3 regions of the Mesorhizobium sp. B2-8-9 genome follow, and region 1 is predicted to be linked to each of the others. Evidence: predicted binding sites of a transcription regulator. Region 1 holds the regulator's gene; each other region holds the start of a gene.
What was found. Region 1 encodes LexA, which represses DNA repair genes until DNA is damaged. Its sites were predicted from a motif close to TGTTCNNNNTGTGTTCNG; they were not measured.
Positions count from the first base shown of each region.

Region 2: the regulator LexA is predicted to act here: its motif matches at 1,702-1,719, upstream of FJ423_RS06420 (carbohydrate kinase family protein).
Region 3: the regulator LexA is predicted to act here: its motif matches at 4,575-4,592, upstream of FJ423_RS26710 (metallopeptidase family protein).

Region 1 is NZ_VFTQ01000006.1:154,190-161,540, reverse strand. Features, by position in the region: gene trpC (indole-3-glycerol phosphate synthase TrpC) at 1-382, shown strand, start outside; gene moaC (cyclic pyranopterin monophosphate synthase MoaC) at 385-864, shown strand; gene glp (gephyrin-like molybdotransferase Glp) at 864-2,069, shown strand; gene FJ423_RS10135 (alpha/beta hydrolase) at 2,117-2,947, opposite strand; gene kynU (kynureninase) at 2,995-4,242, opposite strand; gene lexA (transcriptional repressor LexA) at 4,675-5,409, shown strand; gene FJ423_RS10120 (ComEC/Rec2 family competence protein) at 5,447-7,351, opposite strand, start outside.
Region 2 is NZ_VFTQ01000004.1:49,473-56,823, forward strand. Features, by position in the region: gene alaS (alanine--tRNA ligase) at 1-47, opposite strand, end outside; gene recA (recombinase RecA) at 480-1,577, opposite strand; gene FJ423_RS06420 (carbohydrate kinase family protein) at 1,945-2,883, shown strand; gene FJ423_RS06425 (pseudouridine-5'-phosphate glycosidase) at 2,926-3,843, shown strand; gene FJ423_RS06430 (TfoX/Sxy family protein) at 3,866-4,198, opposite strand; gene FJ423_RS06435 (GFA family protein) at 4,288-4,785, shown strand; gene FJ423_RS06440 (RidA family protein) at 4,801-5,259, shown strand; gene sufA (Fe-S cluster assembly scaffold SufA) at 5,282-5,662, opposite strand; gene FJ423_RS06450 (SUF system Fe-S cluster assembly protein) at 5,758-6,150, opposite strand; gene FJ423_RS06455 (cysteine desulfurase) at 6,156-7,351, opposite strand, start outside.
Region 3 is NZ_VFTQ01000029.1:33,318-40,668, reverse strand. Features, by position in the region: gene FJ423_RS26730 (HAMP domain-containing sensor histidine kinase) at 1-1,371, opposite strand, end outside; gene FJ423_RS26725 (response regulator transcription factor) at 1,359-2,057, opposite strand; gene FJ423_RS26720 (CoA ester lyase) at 2,629-3,510, shown strand; gene FJ423_RS26715 (DUF1737 domain-containing protein) at 3,540-3,746, shown strand; gene FJ423_RS26710 (metallopeptidase family protein) at 3,993-4,430, opposite strand; gene FJ423_RS34315 (hypothetical protein) at 4,615-5,685, shown strand; gene FJ423_RS26700 (DUF6504 family protein) at 5,627-7,117, shown strand; gene FJ423_RS26695 (error-prone DNA polymerase) at 7,114-7,351, shown strand, end outside.

The sequences.
Region 1 (7,351 bases):
CATGGCGAGCGTCGACGACGCGCTTGCCAGGGATCTTGAAGCGACTGCCTTCGAGCTCGGCATGGACGCTCTGGTCGAGGTGCATGACGAAAAGGAAATGCAACGCGCGCTTCGCCTTTCGTCGAGGCTGATCGGCATCAACAACCGCGATCTCAGAACCTTTGAAACCAGCCTCGACGTTTCGGAGCGGCTGGCGGCCATGGTGCCGGCGGATCGGCTGCTGGTCAGCGAAAGCGGCATCTTCACACATCAGGACTGCCGCCGGCTGGAGAAGAGCAAGATCGGCACCTTCCTGGTCGGCGAGAGCCTGATGCGGCAGGCCGACGTGGCCGCCGCCACGCAACTGCTGCTCACCGGCAAGGCGCGTGCCGAGGCCGTTTGAGGATGGCCTCCCTTACTCATCTTGGCGCCAAGGGCGAAGCCAACATGGTCGATGTCGGCGACAAGGCCGAGACGACGCGCACGGCAGTCGCTGAAGGGTTCGTCTCCATGCAGCCGGAAACGCTGGAGATGATCCTGGCCGGCGACGCCAAGAAAGGCGACGTATTGGGGACTGCCCGTATCGCCGGCATCATGGCCGCAAAGAAGACGCACGAACTGATCCCGCTCTGCCATCCGCTGCTTCTGACCAAAGTTGGCGTCGAGATCGAGCCGGACCATTCCTTGCCAGGTCTCAAGGTCACCGCGCTCGCCCGCGTCACCGGCAAGACGGGCGTGGAGATGGAGGCGCTGACCGCCGCTTCAGTCGCCTGCCTCACCATCTACGACATGGCCAAGGCAGCGGACCGCGGGATGGTGATTTCCGGCGTCCGGCTGGTCGAGAAGACCGGCGGCAAATCAGGCGACTACAAGGCAGGTTCATAATGGCCTTGCTTCCGGTCACCGAGGCGCTCGAACGCCTGCTGGACGGCGTGACGGCTCTGCCGGGCGAGCGCGTTCCGCTGGCTGACGCGGCGGGCCGCGTGCTGGCCGAGCCGGTGGTCGCGCTGCGCACGCAGCCACCTTTCGATGCCTCCGCGATGGACGGCTATGCCGCGCGCTTCTGCGATGTCGCCTCGGCGCCGGCGCTACTCGAGGTCATCGGCATGGCGCCTGCCGGGCGCGGTTTCTCCGGAACCGTCGGGGAAGGCCAGGCCGTGCGCATCTTCACCGGGGCGCCGTTGCCGGAGGGCGCCGACACGGTCGTCATCCAGGAAAACGTCCGCGACCTCGGCAATGGCAGGATCGAGCTGACCGAGCCGACCGCGGAAGGACGTAATGTGCGCCGCCGCGGGCTCGACTTCGGCCAGGGCGACGTGCTGCTCGAAAAGGGCCGCGTGCTCGATGCAGCGGCCCTTTCGCTGGCGGCCTCGGCCAACCACCCAGCCCTGAACGTCGTGCGCCGGCCGCTGGTCGCGATCATCGCCACCGGCGACGAATTGCTGCCGCCTGGCAGCGCGCTCGGCCCTGACCAGATCATTTCGTCGAATGCCTACGGCGTTGCCGCCGCCGCCCAGTCGGTCGGCGCGCTCGCGCTCGATCTCGGCATCGCCGCCGACCGCCAGGAGGCGATTGCCGCGCTGGTCCGGAAAGCGGTCGAGGCGGACGCCGATGTCGTCGTCACGCTCGGCGGCGCCTCGGTCGGCGACCACGACCTCGTCCATAACGTGCTGACCGGCGAAGGCATGCAGCTCGATTTCTGGAAAATCGCCATGCGCCCCGGCAAACCGCTGATGTTTGGCCGGCTTGGCAATATCCGCTGCATCGGCCTGCCCGGCAATCCGGTGGCAAGCATTGTCTGCTCGCAACTCTTCCTGAAGCCGCTGCTTGCGCGGCTCGGCGGCCGCGATCATCGGCAGGACGTGCGAACGGCTCGGCTTGGCACTGCGATCCGGGCCAACGATCTCAGGCAGGATTACGTGCGCGCGGTCGTGCGCGAGGACGCCGGCACCTTCGTCGCGACGCCTTTCGGAATCCAGGACTCCTCGATGCTGCGGATGCTCGCCGACGCCAACGGCCTGATCGTGCGCGAGCCCTTTGCGCCGGCGGCGGAAGCCGGCGCCGAATGCAGCGTGCTCATGCTGCGCTAGGCTTCGACGAAGTCGATCCTGATACGTCGACGAAGTCGATCGTAACCTTATTCGTCCACCAACGTACGGGTCAGGGGATGATCCCGGTCGGCGAGGCCATCGACAACGTTGAAATGATGCCGGTCCGGCTCGACCACTGAACGGGTGGAGGCGCCGAGCCCGGTCCAGATGTTGGCGAGCAACGCGCTCTGACGCAGGAATTCCGAACGCTCGCCGCCGCCGGCCCAGCAGGTGATGCAGGCTCCCTGTCGAGGCCGCAACAATGCCGGGCTTTCGCTCCGCGCTTCCGGCTCGTCGATGTTCAGGGTCTCGTTCAGCGCTGTGAACATCAGCGGCCGAAGGTCGTGCAGGCCTGAAATCGAAACCACTTGGCGTATGCGCCGCGCCACATCGGATGATAGCGGTGAGGCCGTGGTCACCATCCGGCTGGCGAGATGCCCGCCGGCCGAGTGCCCGGTCAGCATCAGCGGACCATCGACCATGGCCGCCGTCTTCTCGATCGCTGCAGCGACCTCGCCGACTATGCCGCCGATCCTGGTCTGCGGGCACAGCGTGTAGGAGGGCATGGCGACGGCAAAGCCGCGGCCGAGCGCGCCTCCAGCCAGATGCGACCAGGAGCTCTTGTCCGACTCCATCCAGTAGCCGCCGTGGATGAACACGACGAGCCCCCTTGGCGCCGCAGACGGGAGAAACAGGTCGAAGCGATTGCGCGGCGCTTCGCCGTAGACAACATCGAGCCGCGCCCTGCCCTCTGACAGCAGCCTTTCGCGAAACGCCCGCGCCGGCCGATCCCACGCAGCCGGCCAGCGGTCGCCGCCCGCGATATTGGCGCCATTTGCATAGGCGTCATCCCAGTCGGCAATACGATGTCCCAGCAACGGTGTCTCCTCGATCAGGTCATTTGTTCGGCATCGCCGATTCAAAGTCAGGTAACGGTTGTTTTGATGGCAAAGCGCGCGTCTTGCCAGATGCCAGTGCGCAGGATTTCCTGCAGCACCTCGACCGCATTCCAGACATCGCGGTAGCCGACATAGAGCGGCGTGAAGCCGAAACGAATGGTGGATGGCGCGCGGAAATCGCCGATCACGCCGCGCTCGATCAACGCACGCATCACCTGGTAGCCATGCGGATGGGCGAACGACACCTGGCTGCCGCGCTCGGCGCCGTTGCGTGGACTCTCCAGCTCAAGACCGAAGCCGCCGCATTTGGCTTCGACAAGCCGGATGAACAGGTCCGTCAGCGCGACGCTTTTTCTCCGCACGGCCCTGATGTCGACATCGTTCCACATATCCAGCGCCCCTTTCAGCGCGCGCATCGACAGCACCGGTTGCGTTCCGCACAGGAACCGCCGGATGCCCGTGCCCGCGGCGTAGCCCTGCTCGAACGCGAAAGGCCGGGCATGGCCCCACCAGCCGCTGAGCGGCTGGCGAATGTCGCGGTGATGGCGGCTCGCGGCGTAGATGAAGGCTGGCGAGCCCGGCCCGCCATTGAGATACTTGTAGGTGCAGCCAATGGCGAAATCGGCATTAGAGCCGTCGAGATCCACCGGCAGCGCACCCGCCGTGTGGCAGAGGTCCCACGCGATCAGCGCGCCGGCTTCATGAGCCTTACGGGTGAGCGCCGCCATGTCGCGCAGCCGGCCGGATTTGTAGTTGACGTGGTTGACCAAGATGACCGCGACGCGATCGTCAACCAGTTCCTCAATCGTCGGGGCATCGGTGCCTTCGAGCCGCAGCACCGTGCCGAGCCGCGTCGATGCGACGCTTTCCGCCATGTAGAGGTCGGTCGGAAAGCTGTCGCCCTCGGCAACGATCACCGAACGCTCGGGCCGCATTGCAAGTGCCGCATGCAGGACCTTGTAGATGTTGATCGAAGTCGTGTCGCAAACGACCGTCTGGCCGGGTTTCGCGCCGATCAGCCGTCCTAGCTGGTCACCCAGCTCGATGGGCATATCGAACCAGCCGGCGGTGTTCCAGGCGCGGATGAGATCCCGCGCCCATTCCTGCCTCGCGGCAGTCTCGATCTCGCTGAAGGCGTCTACCGAAGCAGCGCCCAGCGAATTGCCGTCGAGGTATATGACGTCTTCCGGCAAGACGAAGCGATCGCGCATGGCGCGCAGCGGATCCGCGGCATCCATCGCCTCGACTTCGGCGAGATCAGGAATTCCCCTCATTGTGCTGCCGCCTCCATTTCGATCTGGCCAAGGGGGTTGTCTCACCACCGTCGGCGACAGGGCAAGAACCTTTGGTCCTACGTTAGCTGGTCCATAGACGGCGAAGACTGCGGATCGGAACTTCGCCAAGGTTGGCATTTTGGGTTCGTTTCGTTCACGGTGCCACGCGCTTACGGTAGAGCCGACGTGATCCCAACCACGGCTTCGTGATCGTGGCGGGTTGTATTTCAGCGTAAGGGGAACTCCAAAATCGAGCGAAATCAATGCCGCTGCCCCAGGAGGGGCAGCCGGCCGTCACCGGATGCGACATTGTTTCGGCAGCCTTAACAAATTCACTAAACTTTAAACGGTTGCGGAACACAACTGGAACAGATAGTGTTTGTTCTGGGTTTGTTTTTCTGATTCTGGTTTCAGAACCCGTGGGGGCCGCCGATGCTGACGCGCAAACAACATGAACTCCTGATGTTCATCCATGAACGCCTGAAGGAGAGCGGGATTCCTCCATCATTCGATGAGATGAAGGAGGCGCTCGACCTTGCCTCCAAGTCCGGCATCCACCGGCTGATCACTGCGCTGGAGGAACGTGGCTTCATTCGCCGGCTGCCGAACCGGGCGCGCGCGCTGGAAGTGCTGCGCCTACCCGACTCGATCGCGCCTGGCCTGAATGCCGCGAAGAAGTTTTCGCCGAGCATCATCCAGGGCGGCCAAGGCAATCTCAGTCGCCAGGTCAAGCCGACGACGCCATCGCGCACCCCGACGCCAAGCAATGACGACGAGGCCGCGGCGGCCGTATCCATTCCGGTGATGGGCCGCATCGCCGCCGGCGTGCCGATTGACGCCATCCAGCACCAGACGCATTCGATCTCGGTGCCGCCGGACATGATCATGGGCGGCGAGCATTACGCGTTGGAGGTCAAGGGCGACTCGATGATCGAGGCCGGCATCTTCGACGGCGACACCGTCATCATCCGCAATGCCAACACCGCAAGCCCGGGCGAGATCGTGGTGGCGCTGGTCGACGATGAGGAGGCGACGCTTAAGCGTTTCCGCCGCAAGGGTGCCTCGATCGCGCTCGAGGCCGCCAACCCGGCCTATGAGACCCGGATCTTTGGACCGGACCGGGTCAAGGTTCAGGGCAAGCTCGTGGGACTTATCCGCCGCTACTGAGCAGAACTGCCCCGGCCTTCTTCGCCCGAACGACAATCTATTGGCCCGGTGCGGCGGCTGGTTTCTCCGGCTGCTTATAGGGCGCCAGTCCCCTCGCCTCGCGCGTGTATTTCCGCTGCTCGTGCCAGGGTCGGTATGGTTCTACGACCGCGTAGCGGACGGTTGGCCGCGCGGTTGCCGATTGCGGATCGAAGAAAACGGCGGCGCTGCCGTCGCGCGCCAGCTGCCGCTTGGTGACGACGAGCACACGCGGATCGCGGCACGGGTTATAGGCCGTGGCGTCGTTGATGACGATGAGGTCGGCGAAGCCGCAGGCCGGCCGGGCGGTGTCGCGGGTCTCGGCGAGCGCGACGATCGCGCCGGAAGGATGCCGACCGATGCAGAGATCGCCGCTGCAATAGAAGGGCGAGCCGGGCGGCAGCTCGACGGGATCGGCAATGTCCAGCGTATCTTTGGCGAACCTTTCTGGCGGCACGATCTCCTCGGCTTTCAGCGCCCGTTTCCAGTTGTCGGTGGTGAACTCGTTGGAGCGTTCGCGGTTGACGGCAAGCTCGCCGCCGCCGATCGGCATCGCCACCAGATGCGCATCCTCCGAGATAAGTACGTCCGGTGTGCGGACGTGCGGAATGGCCAGCAGCGCAGCGAGCGCGAAAGGTACGGCGGCAAGCCTCAGCCAAGTGGTAGCCATGGTCGCGATGACCAGCGCGACCGTCGCCAGCAGCACCGACTGGATCGAGATCAGCCCCACGGCGTCGACCGGTGAGCGCTCGGAAATCCATGCCGAAATGGCGATCATCGCCGTCAGGCCTTTGCCCATGACAAAGAGGAAGGGACCGTCTAAGCCGAAGGGCATGGCCAGCGCGCTCAGCACGGCGAACGGCATGACGACCAATGAGACGATCGGCATGACCGCCAGATTGGCCAGCAGGCTGAGCGGCGACACCCGCTGGAAGTGCCAGATGGCAAACAACAATGTTGCGCTGCCCGCGATGAGCGACGTCACGGCGGCGCCACCCGCTCCAATCGCCAGTTTTCGCGATAAGAACCCGAGAAACGAACGCTTTGCCGGCGGCGCGGTCGTTTTGCCGGCGCGATAGTCGGCAAAGCCGGCATAGGCGCCGACCAGGGCGGCGGTGGCGGCGAAGGACATCTGGAAGCTCGGGCCGACCACTTCATGCGGCGAGACCAGGATGACGGCGATGGCAGAGATCGCCAGGTTGCGCATGGTCAGCGCCGCGCGGTCGAAAAGCACGGCGACCAGCATCACGCCAAGCATGATGAAGCTTCGCTCGGCCGCCACCACGATGCCGGAGATCACGAGATAGGCGGCGATCGACGCCAGCGCGATGCCAGCGGCATATTTCTTCACCGGCCGGCGCGACGAGAAGTCCGGAAACAGCGCGAAGGCGCCGCGCAAAAGCACCATGATCGTGCCGGCGACCAGCGCCATATGCAGGCCGGAGATCGAAATGATGTGGTAGATGCCGGTCCGCCGCATCGACTCATTGATGGCTTCCGGAATGCCAGCACGAACGCCGACGATCAGCGCCGCCGCGATCTCGCCCTCGGAACCGCCGATGCTGCTCCTGATGTGGTCGGCAATCCCCTCGCGAGCATTTTCTATGGCCGATGCCACGCGCGCGCCAAACGGCACCTCCGTTGGCGCACTCGGGGTCGGCGCGACAAGTTTCGGATCGCCCAGGAAAAAGCCGCTGGCGCCTATGCCGGCAAAATAGCTGTCGAAGGAAAAGTCGTAGCTGTCCGGCCGAACAGGACCTGTCGGCGGCAGCAGCTTGGCATAGCCGGTCAGCATCGACCCGGCCGACATGCCGGACGGGATCCTGCGCGCCGACAGCCTGATGCGGTCCGGCGCGTAGCGCAGCTTCGGACGCTCCGTGGATATCAGATCTATGGTGAGCCGGACACGGCCGTTGGCCATCGC
Region 2 (7,351 bases), on a different contig from region 1:
CGGAAGTAGTCGAGGAATGTCGACCGGATGTCGTTCACGCCACTCATTGCATACTGCCTTTTTTCGCAAGAACCGCCGGCCCGGCCGGCGGCAAAATGGGCTTTGGTGTTTCAGAAGATAGATTGGCCTTTTAGCGATAGCTCTTGTGCCTGTCCAGAAACACGGAAAACAGTCGTGCCGCTCAAAACTGCGCAAACGGTTTTGGGAAAACGAGGTGCATAAACAAAGACCAAAGCGCATCGCCTGAGCGGCGCGACGCGCTTTGGGGCCGATCGGCCGGCGAGCAGCGGCTCAGCGCCGCCCGTACAACGCAAAACCGCCGGCACGAAGGCCGGCGGTTCGGGTTACGCAATACAAGAACTCGATTACATAAGCATAAGGCGATAAACCAGGATTGTGGCCGAACTCCGGCTAAGCAAACCAACTGCTCTCGGGCGCCCTCGGACCACGCGGACCCCAAAATCCCCGGGGCACGCCCTTTACAAGGCGCCGGCCTCGTCCTCGAAACCGTCGTCGCCGCCTTCGGAGCCGCCATTCTCGAGGAATTTCTCGGCGATCAGCCCGGCATTCTGGCGCAACGCAAGCTCGACCTCACGCGCCGTGTCGGGATTGTCGCGCAGGAACAGTTTTGCGTTCTCGCGACCCTGGCCGAGGCGCTGGGAATTGTAGGAGAACCAGGCGCCCGACTTCTCGATGACGCCGGCCTTGACGCCGAGATCGATCAGCTCGCCTGTCTTCGACACGCCCTCGCCATACATGATGTCGAACTCGACCACCTTGAAGGGCGGGGCCAGCTTGTTCTTCACCACCTTGACGCGGGTCTGGTTGCCGACGACCTCGTCACGGTCCTTGACCGAGCCGATGCGGCGGATGTCGAGGCGCACCGAGGCGTAGAATTTCAGCGCGTTGCCGCCGGTGGTCGTCTCGGGCGAGCCGAACATGACGCCGATCTTCATGCGGATCTGGTTGATGAAGATGACCATGGTGTTGGAACGCGAGATCGAGGCGGTCAGCTTGCGCAGCGCCTGGCTCATCAGGCGAGCCTGAAGACCGGGCAGCGAATCGCCCATCTCGCCTTCGATTTCAGCGCGCGGCGTCAGTGCCGCCACCGAGTCGACGACCAGCACGTCGATGGCGCCCGAACGCACCAGCGTGTCGCAGATCTCCAACGCCTGCTCGCCGGTGTCGGGCTGCGAGATCAAAAGGTTCTCGAGGTCGACGCCAAGCTTGCGGGCATAGACCGGATCGAGCGCGTGCTCGGCATCGACGAAGGCGCAGATACCGCCCTTCTTCTGGGCTTCCGCCACCGTGTGCAGCGCCAGCGTCGTCTTGCCCGAGCTTTCCGGCCCGTAGATCTCGATGATGCGGCCGCGCGGCAGGCCGCCGACGCCGAGCGCGATGTCGAGGCCGAGCGAGCCGGTCGGCACGGTTTCGATCTCGACCACCTGCTCGTTGGCGCCGAGCCGCATGATCGAGCCCTTACCGAACGCGCGCTCGATTTGCGACAGCGCCGCGTCCAGAGCCTTTGATTTGTCCACTGCCTTATCCTCTACAAGCCGCAAAGAATTCTGAGCCATGATACATCACCCCTTGGTCGTCAATGAAGGCCGGACAATCCGTGATCCCTGCTTGTTTTGTACCTTTTTTGTTCTCATTTGGCAAGGGGCAACAAATATCTGAAAAATAATCAATATCTGGATTTGTTCTATTTTTGTCTCACCAGGGCTGGTGCGGAGTGCAACCACCGGTCCAGAAGAGATTTCGATACCCGGCCGTCCGAATCGCAACCCCGATTGCAGGGCGACCTGAGGAAACCTAGAGCAATTGCGGTGCGTGCCGGCTTTCCGTCCAGGATAAAGACTTAGAGCAGTTCAGCGATTCCGTGAAACGCTGAACCGCTCTAGTGTGCGCGGCCGCACGATCAACGAAAGTCATCGACCCGAAATGCCGACATCCCCAACAATCCTGGCGCTTGGCGGCGCCCATATCGACCGGCGCGGCCAGGTCTCGGGCGTCTATGTGCCCGCGGCTTCGAATCCCGGCGTCATGCGCGAAGACGTCGGCGGCGTGGTTTTCAACGCGCTGCGCAGCGTGGTGAAGCGCGGCGTGTCGGCCTCGCTGATCTCGGTGCGTGGCGGTGACGCTGCGGCGGACACGGTCGCCTCGGCGATCGACAACGCCGGGATAAAAGACCTTTCGGTGGTGTTCCTCGACCGCACGACGCCGAGCTACACGGCGCTGATCGATGCCGAAGGCGAGTTGATCGTCGGGCTTGCCGACATGGCGCTCTACGACCTTGCCTTCCCCAAACAAATAAGGCGCGCCAAGGTGCGCGAGGCGATCGCCGCCACCGACGCCATCCTGTGCGACGCCAACCTGCCGACGGCCGCGCTGGAGCGTCTGCTGGCGCTTGCCGGCGGCCGGCCGGTCTTCGCCATCGCCGTCTCGCCGGCCAAGGTCGTCCGCCTGGCGCCGCTGCTCGACAACCTGTCGCTGCTCTTCATGAACCGCCGCGAGGCCGCCGCGCTGGTCGGCGCGGCGCCATCCGGCGAAACGCTCGTCGACGCGCTCCGGCGGGCTGGCCTGAACGCCGGCGTGGTCACGTCCGGCAGCGCTCCGGTGCTGGGCTTCGACGATACCGGCATCTTCGAGATCGACCCGCCCGCGCCGCGCAAGGTGGCCGACGTGACCGGCGCCGGCGACGCCTTGACCGGCGCAACCGTCGCCGCCTTGCTGCGCGGCCTGCCGCTGCGCGCAGCACTACGCGAAGGCCTTGCCGCGGCGATGCTCGCCATAGAGAGCCCGCAGGCCGTGCCGTCCTTCACGATCGCCACCTTCACGCAGGCGCTTGCCCTTGTGCCGGAGCCGCGGGAAGTGGCATAGGGCCACCACTGCCGAAGCAATCCCTTCGGATCGGAGACAGCCATGACACCTGACACCGCCCGCCCCTTCGTCGATATCCATCCGCCGGTGGCCGAGGCGCTTGCCGCCGGCCGGCCCGTGGTGGCGCTGGAAAGCACCATCATCACCCACGGCATGCCCTACCCCGACAATGGCGCAATGGCTGCCAAGGTCGAGCAGATCATCATCGACTGCGGCGCGGTACCGGCAACGATCGCCGTGGTCGACGGCCGCATCAAGATCGGCCTCTCCGACGGCGAGCGCGAATCGCTTGCCATGACGGGCGACGCCATGAAGCTGTCGCGCGCCGATCTCGGCTTCGCGGTCGCTCAAACGCGCACCGGCGGCACCACGGTTGCGGCGACCATGATCGCCGCGCATATGGCCGGCATAAAAGTGTTCGCCACCGGCGGCATTGGCGGCGTCCACAAGGGCGCTGAGAAAAGCTTCGATATCTCGGCCGACCTCGACGAATTGGCGCGCACGCCGGTCATCGTCGTCTCGGCCGGCGCCAAGGCGATTCTCGACATCGAAAAGACGCTGGAAGTGCTGGAAACGCGCGGCGTACCGGTTATCGGCCATGGCTGCGAGACGATGCCCGCCTTCTGGTCGAGGCAGTCGCCCTTCCGCGCACCGCTGACCCTTCATGCGCCGGAAGACATCGCGCATTTCTACCGAACGCGCCAAGCGCTGGGCCTGGGCGGCGGCATCCTCGTCGCCAACCCGGTGCCGCAGAATGACGAAATCCCGGCCGCCGAGATGGACGGCTACATCCAGGCCGCGCAAAAGGCGGCCGAGGCGCTCAACGTCACCGGCAAGGCGGTGACACCGTTCCTGCTGTCGAAGATCCTGGAGCTGACCGGCGGCCGCAGCCTCAAGACCAACATCGCGCTGGTCGAGAACAATGCGCGGCTGGCGGCGGAGATCGCCAAGGCGTTGTAGGCACGCGCGGCGAAGGCCCCCCTCACCCGGATTGCGTCCCCGCCCTTCGTCCCGCTTCATAAGCCCGCCGCGCCCACACCGCCATTTCGTCCGGATCGTCGAAGGCCTCGTCGGGAATGCTCCAATAGGGCATCGCCACCTCCTTGCCGTGGCGCGAGCCGGTATAGGTCCATTGCTTGCAGCCGGCGGCTTCGAAGTCGGGAATTGTTTCCTCGTCCGCCTTGAGCATCAGCTCGCCGCGTACGACGACCGCGACGATGACGCCGTCGCAATAGATGCCCTTGCCGCCGAACAGTTTTCGGATGGCGATCGGTCCAAGGCTTTCGAACAGTTCTTCAAGACGCGCATTATCCATGCCGCGATCATCTCATCCGTCATCGGCCTTGTCATCGCCGCAACCAAAAGCATGCTGACAGGTTGAAACCTGGAAACGGAGTTCCCGCCATGCCTGTCCTGCTCAAAGGCTCCTGCCGCTGCGGCGCCGTCCGCTTCGAGGTGGAGAGCCACACGCCCGTGCCGTTCATGCTCTGCTACTGCTCGATCTGCCGCAAGCAGCAGGGCGGCGGCGGGTTCGCCATCAATCTCGGCGCCGACTACGAGACGCTTGATATCAGGGGCAAGCGCAGCCTCGGCGTCTATCGCGCCGAAATCGAGGATGACGAGCATCCGCATTGCGAGGTCTCGACCGGCGAGCGCAATTTCTGCAGGAAATGCGGCGCAGCACTCTGGCTCTACGACCCGACCTGGCCGGAGCTCGTGCATCCCTTCGCCTCGGCGATCGACAGCGACCTGCCGGCACCGCCGGAAAAGGTGCATCTGATGCTGAAATACAAGGCGAACTGGGTCGAGCCGGTCGTCGGCAAGAACGACAAGGTATTCGACGTCTATCCGGAGGAATCGATCGCCGACTGGCACAAGCGGACAGGGATGTGGGTGGATTAGCGACAGGAGGCCGAAATGAACCTCACGACGCACAAGAAGTTCAAAGGCGATCGTTTGATGCCTTGGGGCAAGGGCACGGTCGTCTCGGACGCCAAGGGATATGTTTTTCTGTCCGGCAACACCGCCACCGTCGACGACTACGATCCCTCGAAACACCAGGGCGGCGCTGTCGGCGACGCGGCAACGCAGTGGCGCGAAATCCTGGCCAACATAAAGTCGGATCTGGAGGAACTTGGCAGCTCGCTTGACCATTTGGTCAAGGTGACGTTCTACGTCAAAGGACCTTTTCCGTCCGGCGGCGTCCTCAGCTCACCAAACTTCCGCCTGGACGTGCTGGACGAATTCTTTGCCGAACATTGCCCGAAGCACTGCAGCTACAACAACCCGCCGCCATCGGAGGTGATCGGTGTCGCCGCCCTGGCGCAGCCTGACCTCGTCGTCGAGCTTGTTGTCATCGCCGCGCTGCCGGACTGAGTGGAAGCGCTGGCGGGCCTGGTCAGGCCGAGGCGCGTGCCTCGGCAAGCGCCTTGAGATCGGCCGGCTTCAGCTCGACGGATTCGCCGCAGCCGCAGGCCGAGCTCTGGTTCGGATTCTTGAAGGTGAAGCCGGTGCGCAGCGTCGTCTGCTCGAAATCCATCTCGGTGCCGAACAGGAAGAGCGCGGCTTCCGGCGCGACATAGACATGCGCGCCGTCACGCTCGATATGGTCGTCCTTGGGATTCGGCTCGGTCACAAGGTCAACCGTGTACTCCATGCCGGCGCAACCGCCCTTCTTGATGCCGAGCCGGATGCCATGCGCGCTATCGCGCGCAGCCACGATCTCGCGCACGCGGTCGGCGGCCTTTTCGGTCATCGTGATGACGGCGAAGCGTCCCATATTTTTCCTACTCCATTCCATGCAGGTTCAAGGCCTGCCCGAATGATTCTCACCTAAAATGGTGAAGTTTTACAACTGGCGCAAGGGTATCGGCCTCAATACCACCCGACCGCGACCTGCGCCTCTTCCGACATGCGGTCGGGCGTCCATGGCGGATCGAACACCATGGCGACCTCGACGCCGGACACGCCCTCGACGGCGCCGACGGCGTTCTCGACCCAGCCAGGCATCTCGCCGGCCACCGGGCAGCCCGGCGCGGTCAGCGTCATGTCGATCTTGACTGACCGGTCGTCCTCGATATCGATCTTGTAGACGAGGCCGAGTTCATAGATGTCGGCCGGGATTTCCGGGTCGTAGACCGTCTTCAGCGCCGAAACGATGTCGTCGGTCAGCCGCGCCAACTCGTCGGCGGGAATCGCCGAGGCCGAAACGATGCCGTTGGCGACCGTTTCCGGCGCTTTTTCCGCGGTGGTGCTCACGTCGTCCATCATCGTCACCCGAAGAACTTTCGCGCCTTTTCCAGCGCCTCGGCCAAAGCGTCCACTTCGGCCCTGGTATTATACATGCCGAACGATGCCCTGCATGTGGAGGTGACGCCGAAGCGTTTCAACAGCGGCTGGGCGCAATGCGTTCCGGCCCGGACCGCGACACCTTGCCGATCGATCACCATCGACACATCATGCGCATGGATACCCTGCAATTCGAACGAGATGATGGCGCCCTTGCCGGGCGCGTCGCCGAAGATGCGCAGCGAGTTGATGGCGCGCAGCCGCTCATGCGCGTAAGCCTTGAGGTCCGCCTCGTACGCGGCGATCCGCTCACGGCCGACCTTCTCCATATAGTCGAGCGCGGCGCCCAGGCCGATCGCCTGGACGATCGGCGGCGTACCGGCCTCGAAGCGGTGCGGCGGCTCGTTGTAGGTGACGATGTCTTCCGTCACTTCCTCGATCATTTCGCCGCCGCCCATGAAAGGCCGCATCTCTTCCAGCCTGTCCTTCTTGCCGTAGAGCACGCCGATGCCCGACGGGCCATAGACCTTGTGGCCGGTGAAGACGAAGAAATCGCAGTCGAGATCCTGCACATCGATCGGCATGTGCACGGCGCTCTGGCTGCCGTCGACGAGGACAGGAATTCCACGCGCATGCGCGATGCGCACGATCTCCTTGATCGGCGTCACCGTGCCCAGCGCATTGGACATATGGGTGATGGCGACCAGCTTGGTGCGGTTGCTCAGGCGCTTTTCGAATTCCTCGATGTGGAAGGCGCCGAGATCGTCGACCGGCACCCAGACGAGCTTCGCGCCCTGCCGCTCGCGGATGAAATGCCAGGGCACGATGTTGGAGTGGTGCTCCATGATCGACAGCACGATCTCGTCGCCCTCGCCGATCCGCGGCATGCCCCAGCCATAGGCGACGGTGTTGATCGCCGATGTGGTGTTGGAGGTGAAGACGATGTTATCGGTGCTCGGCGCATTGAGAAACCGCCGCACCGACTTGCGCGCATTCTCATAGGCGTCGGTCGCGGCGTTCGACAGGAAATGCAGGCCGCGATGCACGTTGGCGTATTCCTGGGAATAGGCGTGCTGGATGGTGTCGAGCACCACCTGCGGCTTCTGCGCCGAGGCGCCGTTGTCGAGATAGACCAGCGGCTTGCCATAGATCTGGCGCGACAGGATCGGGAAGTCGCGGC
Region 3 (7,351 bases), on a different contig from region 1:
CTGGACCGACGCGCGCTCGCCATCGGCTGAAGCATGGATCGCCACCTGCCGGGCGCCATGTCGTGCCGAATTGTCGATGAGATTGGCGAGCACGATGCCGAGATTCTCAGCCGAGATGCCGAGCCTGATATCGCCGCCGCCTTCAAGCCGCGTTTCCAGCCTTGTGTCGACCGGCAAGGATGCCAACGCAGCACGAAGTGTCGTGTCTTCGCCGCTCGGTTCCAGATTTTCAGCGCGCGCCAGGTCAAGCAGCCGGCGCACCAGGAGATTGAGCCGCCCGGCGTCGGTGACGATGTTGTTGGAGAAACGCTTGCGCTCGGCCTCGTCCATGGCGCCGCCGGAATCCCTCAGCAGCTCCGCCGCGCCCTGGATCGCAGTCAATGGCGATTTCAGCTCATGCGAGACATGGGTGGCGAAGGTCTGGATGCTGTCGGAGCGCGCCTGCAGTTTTTGCGCCATGTCGAGGAACGCCGCCGACAGCGCCGCCATCTCGCGCGTGCCGTGATGGGCGAGCGGCCTGATCGCCTCGCGGTCGCCGGCGGCGATGCGTTTCGTCCGCTCGATCAGCGCGTAGATCGGCCGGCTGACAGTACGGATGAACACCAGCGCGATCAGCAGCGTGCCGCCGAGGATGGCGATCGCCGCCAACGTCACCTTGCCGCGCTCGCCATAGAGGTGCTTGACGATGTTGTTCGGCGTTCGCGACAGATAGACCACGCCCGCGACCCGGCCGTCGAGCTCGACCGGCAGGGCGACGAAGACGCGCACCCTGGTGCCGCGGCTCACCGAGTAGAGTGGCGGCGGCGGCTGGTCGGGAATGCGCAGCCTGAGCGCGCTGGCATAAGCGCCTGAAAGCGCGGTCCGCACCTCCTCGACATCGCCAAGCGACTGGCCGACCTCGTCGCCGCCGGCGATCACCACGCCGCGCGGGTCGAGCAGGCGGAAGCCGGCAAGCGTCGTTTTCTGCGTCTCGTCGAGAATGCCGTCGAGCCGCGCGCCTATTGCCGCGAAGGCCGGATCGGCGGTGGCGGGAAGCGCCGCCGGGCGCGTCGGCATGACATCGTCCGAGGCAAGGTCGAGGCGCGGCTCGATCGGATCATAGGGATAGTTGTTGTCCCTTGCCGGATCGGCCGAGATCGGCGACCCCAGTTTTTCCTGGGGAATGCCTGCGGCGCGCACCTCCTGGGCATAGACGGCGGCGACGACCGCGCCTTGCGCGATGAGCTCGCCTTCGGTCTGGCGGATGAGCTGGTTCTCGTAGAGCCGGAAGAAGAACAGCCCGACCAGCGGCAGCGCCATCACCAGGATGAGGATGACGACGACGACAGTGGCAAGCCTGGGCCGCCACTTCTCCTTGCTCAACCACCGCATCGGCCGAGCCGGAAGCCGACGCCATGCACCGTCGCGATCGCGTCGAGACAGCCGACCGCCGCCAGCTTGGCCCGCACATTGCGGATATGGCTGTCGACCGTGCGCTCCGAGACATGGATGTTGGAGGCATAGGCATTGGCCATCACCGCGTCGCGGCCAAGCACATGCTGCGGGCGGGCGAGAAAGCCCTTCAGGATCGCGAACTCGATCGCCGTCAAGATGAGCGGCTTGCCGTCGAAGCTGGCTTCATGGCTTGCCGGGACGAGCATGAGCTTGCCATGCGCGAATTGACGGTCGTCGGCTTCTTCTTCGACCGGCGCCGGACGCGCGCGCCGCAGGATGACGTTGACGCGGGCGACCAGCTCGCGCGGGCTGAACGGTTTCGTCACATAATCGTCGCCGCCCATCTCCAGCCCGAGCACCCGGTCGATCTCCTCGTCGCGCGCGGACAAAAACAGCACCGGCACGTCGGACTTTTGCCGCAACCTGCGGCAGACCTCCAGCCCGTCCATCTCCGGCATGCCGATATCGAGCACGATGAGATCGGGCGCGCGGCGCTCGACCGCTTGCAGCGCCGCTGCGCCGTCGGCGACGGCGGCCGTCTTCATGCCGGCCTTTTCCAGCGCGAAGCAGATGATCTCGCGGATATGCGGGTCGTCGTCGGCGACGAGAATGTTGTGCGGCATGAAATCAGCGGCCCGGCGCGTAAGGTTGGATGCGGCAGGATTAGAGCAATTCCAGGGAAAAATGCGAAATTGTTTTCGATCCGGAGTGGAGCGGCCTCGGGGCGAAAAGCAGGATACCCGCCCCATGGCATGGTCTTTGCGGCTCGACGAGCCACCAGCCTTCATTGCGGAGCCGGCGCGGCAGCGACCAGCGGGATGTATGAGGTGTTCGCATGGCGCCGGTTTCGCCGGCCGGTGCGGTAAGTGCGCGGCGGAATCCTGGAGCTTTTCAGCAGGGATTTGCAGATTTAGTGCAGGCAGGTCGCCTTTTCGCGGGATAATCGCGTAGGGCGCTCCCCCTCTCCGTCTCGGCTTCGCCGAGCCACCTCTCCCCCGCCTCTGGCGGGGGCGAGGAACCCAGGCCTGCGAAGGTCGCGCGCCCTCGGCGATTAGCGTTTCCTCGCCCCCATAAAGTGGGGGAGAGGTGGCTCGGCGCGCAGCGCCGAGACGGAGCGGGGGCTGGCGCTGCCATATGCGATTGTCCTGTCCCCTCCGCCTTGCCTCATCCGCCGTCACCCGGCATAGATCGGCGATGGCTCAAGAACCCTACCGCCCGCGCCGTTCGGTGCTCTACATTCCTGCCTCGAACGACAAGGCGCTCGCGAAGATCGGCTCCCTGGCCTGCGACGCCGTCATCATCGATCTCGAGGATGCCGTCCTGCCCGCCGGCAAAAAAGTTGCGCGCGACAAGATTGCCGGCATCCTGGCTGCGCGCCCCGAACGGCGCTGCGAGATGGTGGTGCGCATCAATCCTTTGGCCAGCGAATGGGGCACCCATGACCTATTGGCAGTGGCCAAGGCCGAGCCCGACGGCATTCTTCTGCCCAAGATCGCCACGCCGCGCGACATCCTCGAGGCCGGCGACCTGCTCGACGACAATTTCGCGCCGGACAGCGTGAAACTATGGGCGATGGTCGAGACGCCCAAGGCGCTGCTCAACATCGGCGCCATCGCCGAACTCGGCCGCGATCCGGCTTCGAGGCTGGCTTGTTTCGTGACCGGAACGAATGACCTGGTGAAGGCGACCGGCATCCTGGCGACGCCCGACCGACGCTATCTGATGCCGTGGCTGATGCAGCTGGTGCTTGCGGCGCGGGCCGGCGGTCTCGACGTCATCGATGGCGTTGCCAATGATTTTCGCGATCTCGACGCTTTTGCCCGCGAATGCGCCGACGGGGCCGCCATGGGCTTTGACGGCAAGTCGCTGATCCATCCCGCCCAGATCGAGCCGGCGAACCGCGCTTTTTCGCCGTCGCCCGAGAGGCTGGCTGCGGCCCATGCGATCAAGGATGCGTTCGCGCGGCCCGAGAATGCCGGCAAGGGCGTGATTGCGATGGACGGGCGCATGGTCGAACGGCTGCATCTGGCGGAAGCCGAGAAACTTCTGGCGAAGGCCGCGATCATCGGCGCATGATGCGCCGGTCTTCAAGATAGGCTCGATAAATGAAACTCTACCGCTTTCTGTCCGGTCCGGACGATTCAACTTTCTGCCACAAGGTGACGGCAGCCCTGAACAAGGGCTGGCACCTGTTCGGCTCGCCGACCTATGCCTTTGACCAGCAGACGAAGTCGATGCGCTGCGGCCAGGCCGTGGTGAAGGACGTCGAAGGCCAGGACTACACAGCCGACACCAAGCTCAGCGACTGGTAGGAGGGCAGCAGGCTCTCTCATTCGTCATCCTAGGGCGTAGCGACGCGAAGCGGAGCGCAGACCCTAGGATCCATTCCGTTCCCTCTGCCGAAGGGCGCGGCGGGCCAGAATATAGGGAAATTGCGGTATCGGGCGGCAGGCGTTCCGTTCTGCACCGCGGGCTTGGTGTTGATGAATGGCATGGATCCTAGGGTCTACGCGCGTCGCTTCGCTCCTTGCTTCGCCCTAGGATGACGAAGTGCGTGCTCACCCAGCCGCCGCCTGCTCCGCCGCCTCCTCGATCCGCTCCATGTCGTCGTCCGACAGGCCGAAATGGTGGCCGATCTCATGGATCAGCACATGGGTGACGATGTCGCCCATCGTCTCTTCATTCTCGGCCCAGTAGTCGAGGATGGCGCGGCGGTAGAGCGTGATGCGGTTTGGACCTTCGCCGGTCTGCGGGTTCCAGCGCTCGGCGATGCCGCGCCCCTCGAACAGGCCGAGCAGGTCGAAGGGCGTCTCCAGCGACAGATCGTCCATGATCTCGTCGGTCGGGAACTCGGCGATCTGGATGATGATCTCGCCGGTGAGCTTGCGGAACTCGTCCGGCAGATGGGCATAGGCCTCCAGCGCCAGAAGCTCCATCTCGTCCATCGACGGCGAGAGCTGGTCGTGCCAGGTGCGGGTCTTGTAGATGCGGGCCATGAAATGTCCTTTAATCCCGGCATATAGGCTTTCACGCCGATTGAGGCAAATGGACCGGCTGGGGTGTTCGCTTTCAGGGTAAAAGACGAAGGAATAAATTCCTTGCGACTCTGCTTGACTCTTCCGGGCGCCTCTGGAATCTATAGGAACATAACAGGAACAATTGCTGCTGGAAGTGAACGTCATGGCGATGAGCGCCGTGGCGCGGGACACTGTTTTTGCCCTGCGCCGCCAGATCGCGAAGATCGAGGGAACGCTGCCCGAGCGCCTGCAGGCGCCCTCGGGGTGCGCGCCCGAAGCAATTCCAGGAAAAGTGCGAAGCAGTTTTCCGTCCGGAATGGCGCAAAACCAAACACCCAGCGATGCCGCCGGGCCGGACATGACGATTGTCCGGCGCGGCCTTGCCGTGGCTTCGGCGGATGCCTTCCTGCACACCGGCATCGATAGGCTCGATGCAGCGCTTGGCGGCGGCCTGCCCAAGGCGGCGCTCAGCGAAATCCATGGCCTGGAGACCCGCGATGCCGGCGCCGTTGCCGGCTTCGCGCTCTCGCTCGTAAGCCTGGTCCTCAGGGAGAAGCAGGGTCTGCCGATCCTCTGGGTCGGCACGGCGGAAATCTTCCACGAGGCCGGCATGCCCTATGCCAGGGGCCTTCATGCCCTGTTCGGCATCGAGCCTGGGCAATTGCTGTTTTCCGAGGCGCCGAAGCTGCTCGACGCGCTGTGGATCGCCGAGGAGGCGGCCCGCATGACGGCCTTTGCCGCGGTCATCCTCGAGATCCGCGGCAGTCAGCGGCTTCTCGACCTCACCGCCACGCGCCGGCTGCATGCGCGGGCCCGGAGCGCCGGCCGCCCGCTGCTTTTGCTGCGCCAGGCCGGCGAGGCCGATCCCACCGCCGCTCCGGTGCGCCTCATCGTTTCGGCGGCGCCCGCGGCAAGCCGCGAGACCCTCGCCGGGCCGCTCGCCGGCTCGATCGGCCGCCCGGCCTTCAAAGTCGATATCGGCAAGAGCCGCACGGCCCTGCCTGGACAGTTCACACTGGAGTGGAACCCCGATGAGCACGCTTTTGCAGAAAGAACAGAGAATTCTGTCGCTGTGGTTCCCGCATCTGGCCGCGGAGCGGATCCTGCGCCAGCGTCTGGGGCGGTCCTGGCGTTCCCGGCCCTCGCATCGCCTGCCGTCGCCTCAGCCGCCGCTGGTGATCAGCCATCGCGACAACAACACCCAGCGCATCGCAGCCCTCGACGAGCGGGCTGAGGCGCTCAGATTGAAGCGCGGCATGGGCATCGCCGATGCGCGCGCCATGCATCCCTCGATCGATGTGGTCGAGGCAGATCCGGAAGCCGACCGCCGCCTGCTCGAAGGCCTTGCCGACTGGTGCGACCGCTACACGCCGCTGGTGGCGATCGACGGCGAGGACGGGCTGTTCCTCGACGTCACCGGCTGCACGCATCTGTTCGGCGGCGAGCGCGCCATGCAGGACGAGATCCTCGCCCGCTTCTTCCAGCAGGGCTTCGATGTCCGCGCCGGGCTGGCCTCGACGCCGGGCGCCGCCTGGGCGGCGGCGCGCTTCCATGGCGATCGCATCGTGGCCGGCGGCGAGGAAGAGGCGCTGCTTTCGCCACTGCCCTTGTCGGCGCTGCGCATCGCGCCGGAGACCCGCGCCAGCCTGGAAAGTGTGGGCTTGCGCACCGCCGGCGCGGTGATGGCAGCACCCCGCGCGCCGCTCGCCCGCCGTTTCGGCGCCACCTTGCTTCTGCGCCTCGACCAGGCGCTCGGCCGCCTCGACGAGGCCGTGTCGCCGCGCCTTCCCGTGGCGCCGCTCTCGGTCGAGCGCCATCTTGCCGAGCCGGTCGTGCTCACCGACGACATCGAGCGGCTGGTGAGCCGGCTGGCGATCGCCTTGAAGACCGACCTCGAACGCCGCGGCGAGGGCGCAAGGACGCTGGCGCTGCTTCTCTTCCGCGTCGATGGCGCCGTCAACCGCATCGCCGTCGGCACCTCCCGCCCGATGCGCGAGCCGCGGCTGATCCAAAGACTGTTCCATGAGCGGCTCACCGCGCTGGAGCAGAGCATCGACGCCGGCTTCGGCTTCGATCTCGTGCGGCTGTCCGTGCTGTCGGTCGCGGCCTTCGACTTGGCTCAGGGCGACCTCACCGGCGAGACCGACGACGATGACGCCGACATCGCGCTCTTTGCCGACCGCGTCCGCGCCCGTCTCGGCGAAGCCGCCGTGCTGAAGCCGGTGGTCGTCGAAAGCCATCTGCCGGAACGCGCCGTCAAAACCGTACCTTTCGCCGAAGCGCCGCAAGGACGCGCCCCGGCGGCCGGACGGACGCCGCCGCCCCGAACAGCGCCACCGATGACCGTTTACCCGCCGGAGCGGCCGGTGCGCCTGTTCCGCTCGCCCGAGCCGATCGAGGTGCCGGCGACCGAGATCCCGGAGGGACCGCCGATGAATTTCCGCTGGCGGCGCGCGCTCTACCGTGTCGCCCGCGCCGAAGGGCCGGAGCGCATCGCCGCCGAATGGTGGCGCCAGCTGCCCGGCGAGGAAGAGGCGCCGACCCGCGACTATTACCGCATCGAGGACAGCGAGGGGCGCCGCTACTGGCTCTACCGCCAGGGCCTTTACAGCAGCGCCGCGCAGGCCGCGCCGCCGCGCTGGTTCATGCATGGGGTGTTCGCATGAATGCGCTGACCGTCATCCCCTATGCCGAGTTCGGCATAAGCTCGAATTTCTCCTTCCTGCGCGGCGCCTCCAAGCCCGAGGAGCTGGTGGTCACGGCGAAATTCTACGGCTTTGCCTCGATCGGGCTTGCCGACAGGAACACGGTCGCTGGCGTCGTGCGTGCCTGGCAACAGGCCAAGGTGGAGAAGCTCGCCTATCATCCCGGCTGCCGCCTGGTGTTTGGCGACGGCACGC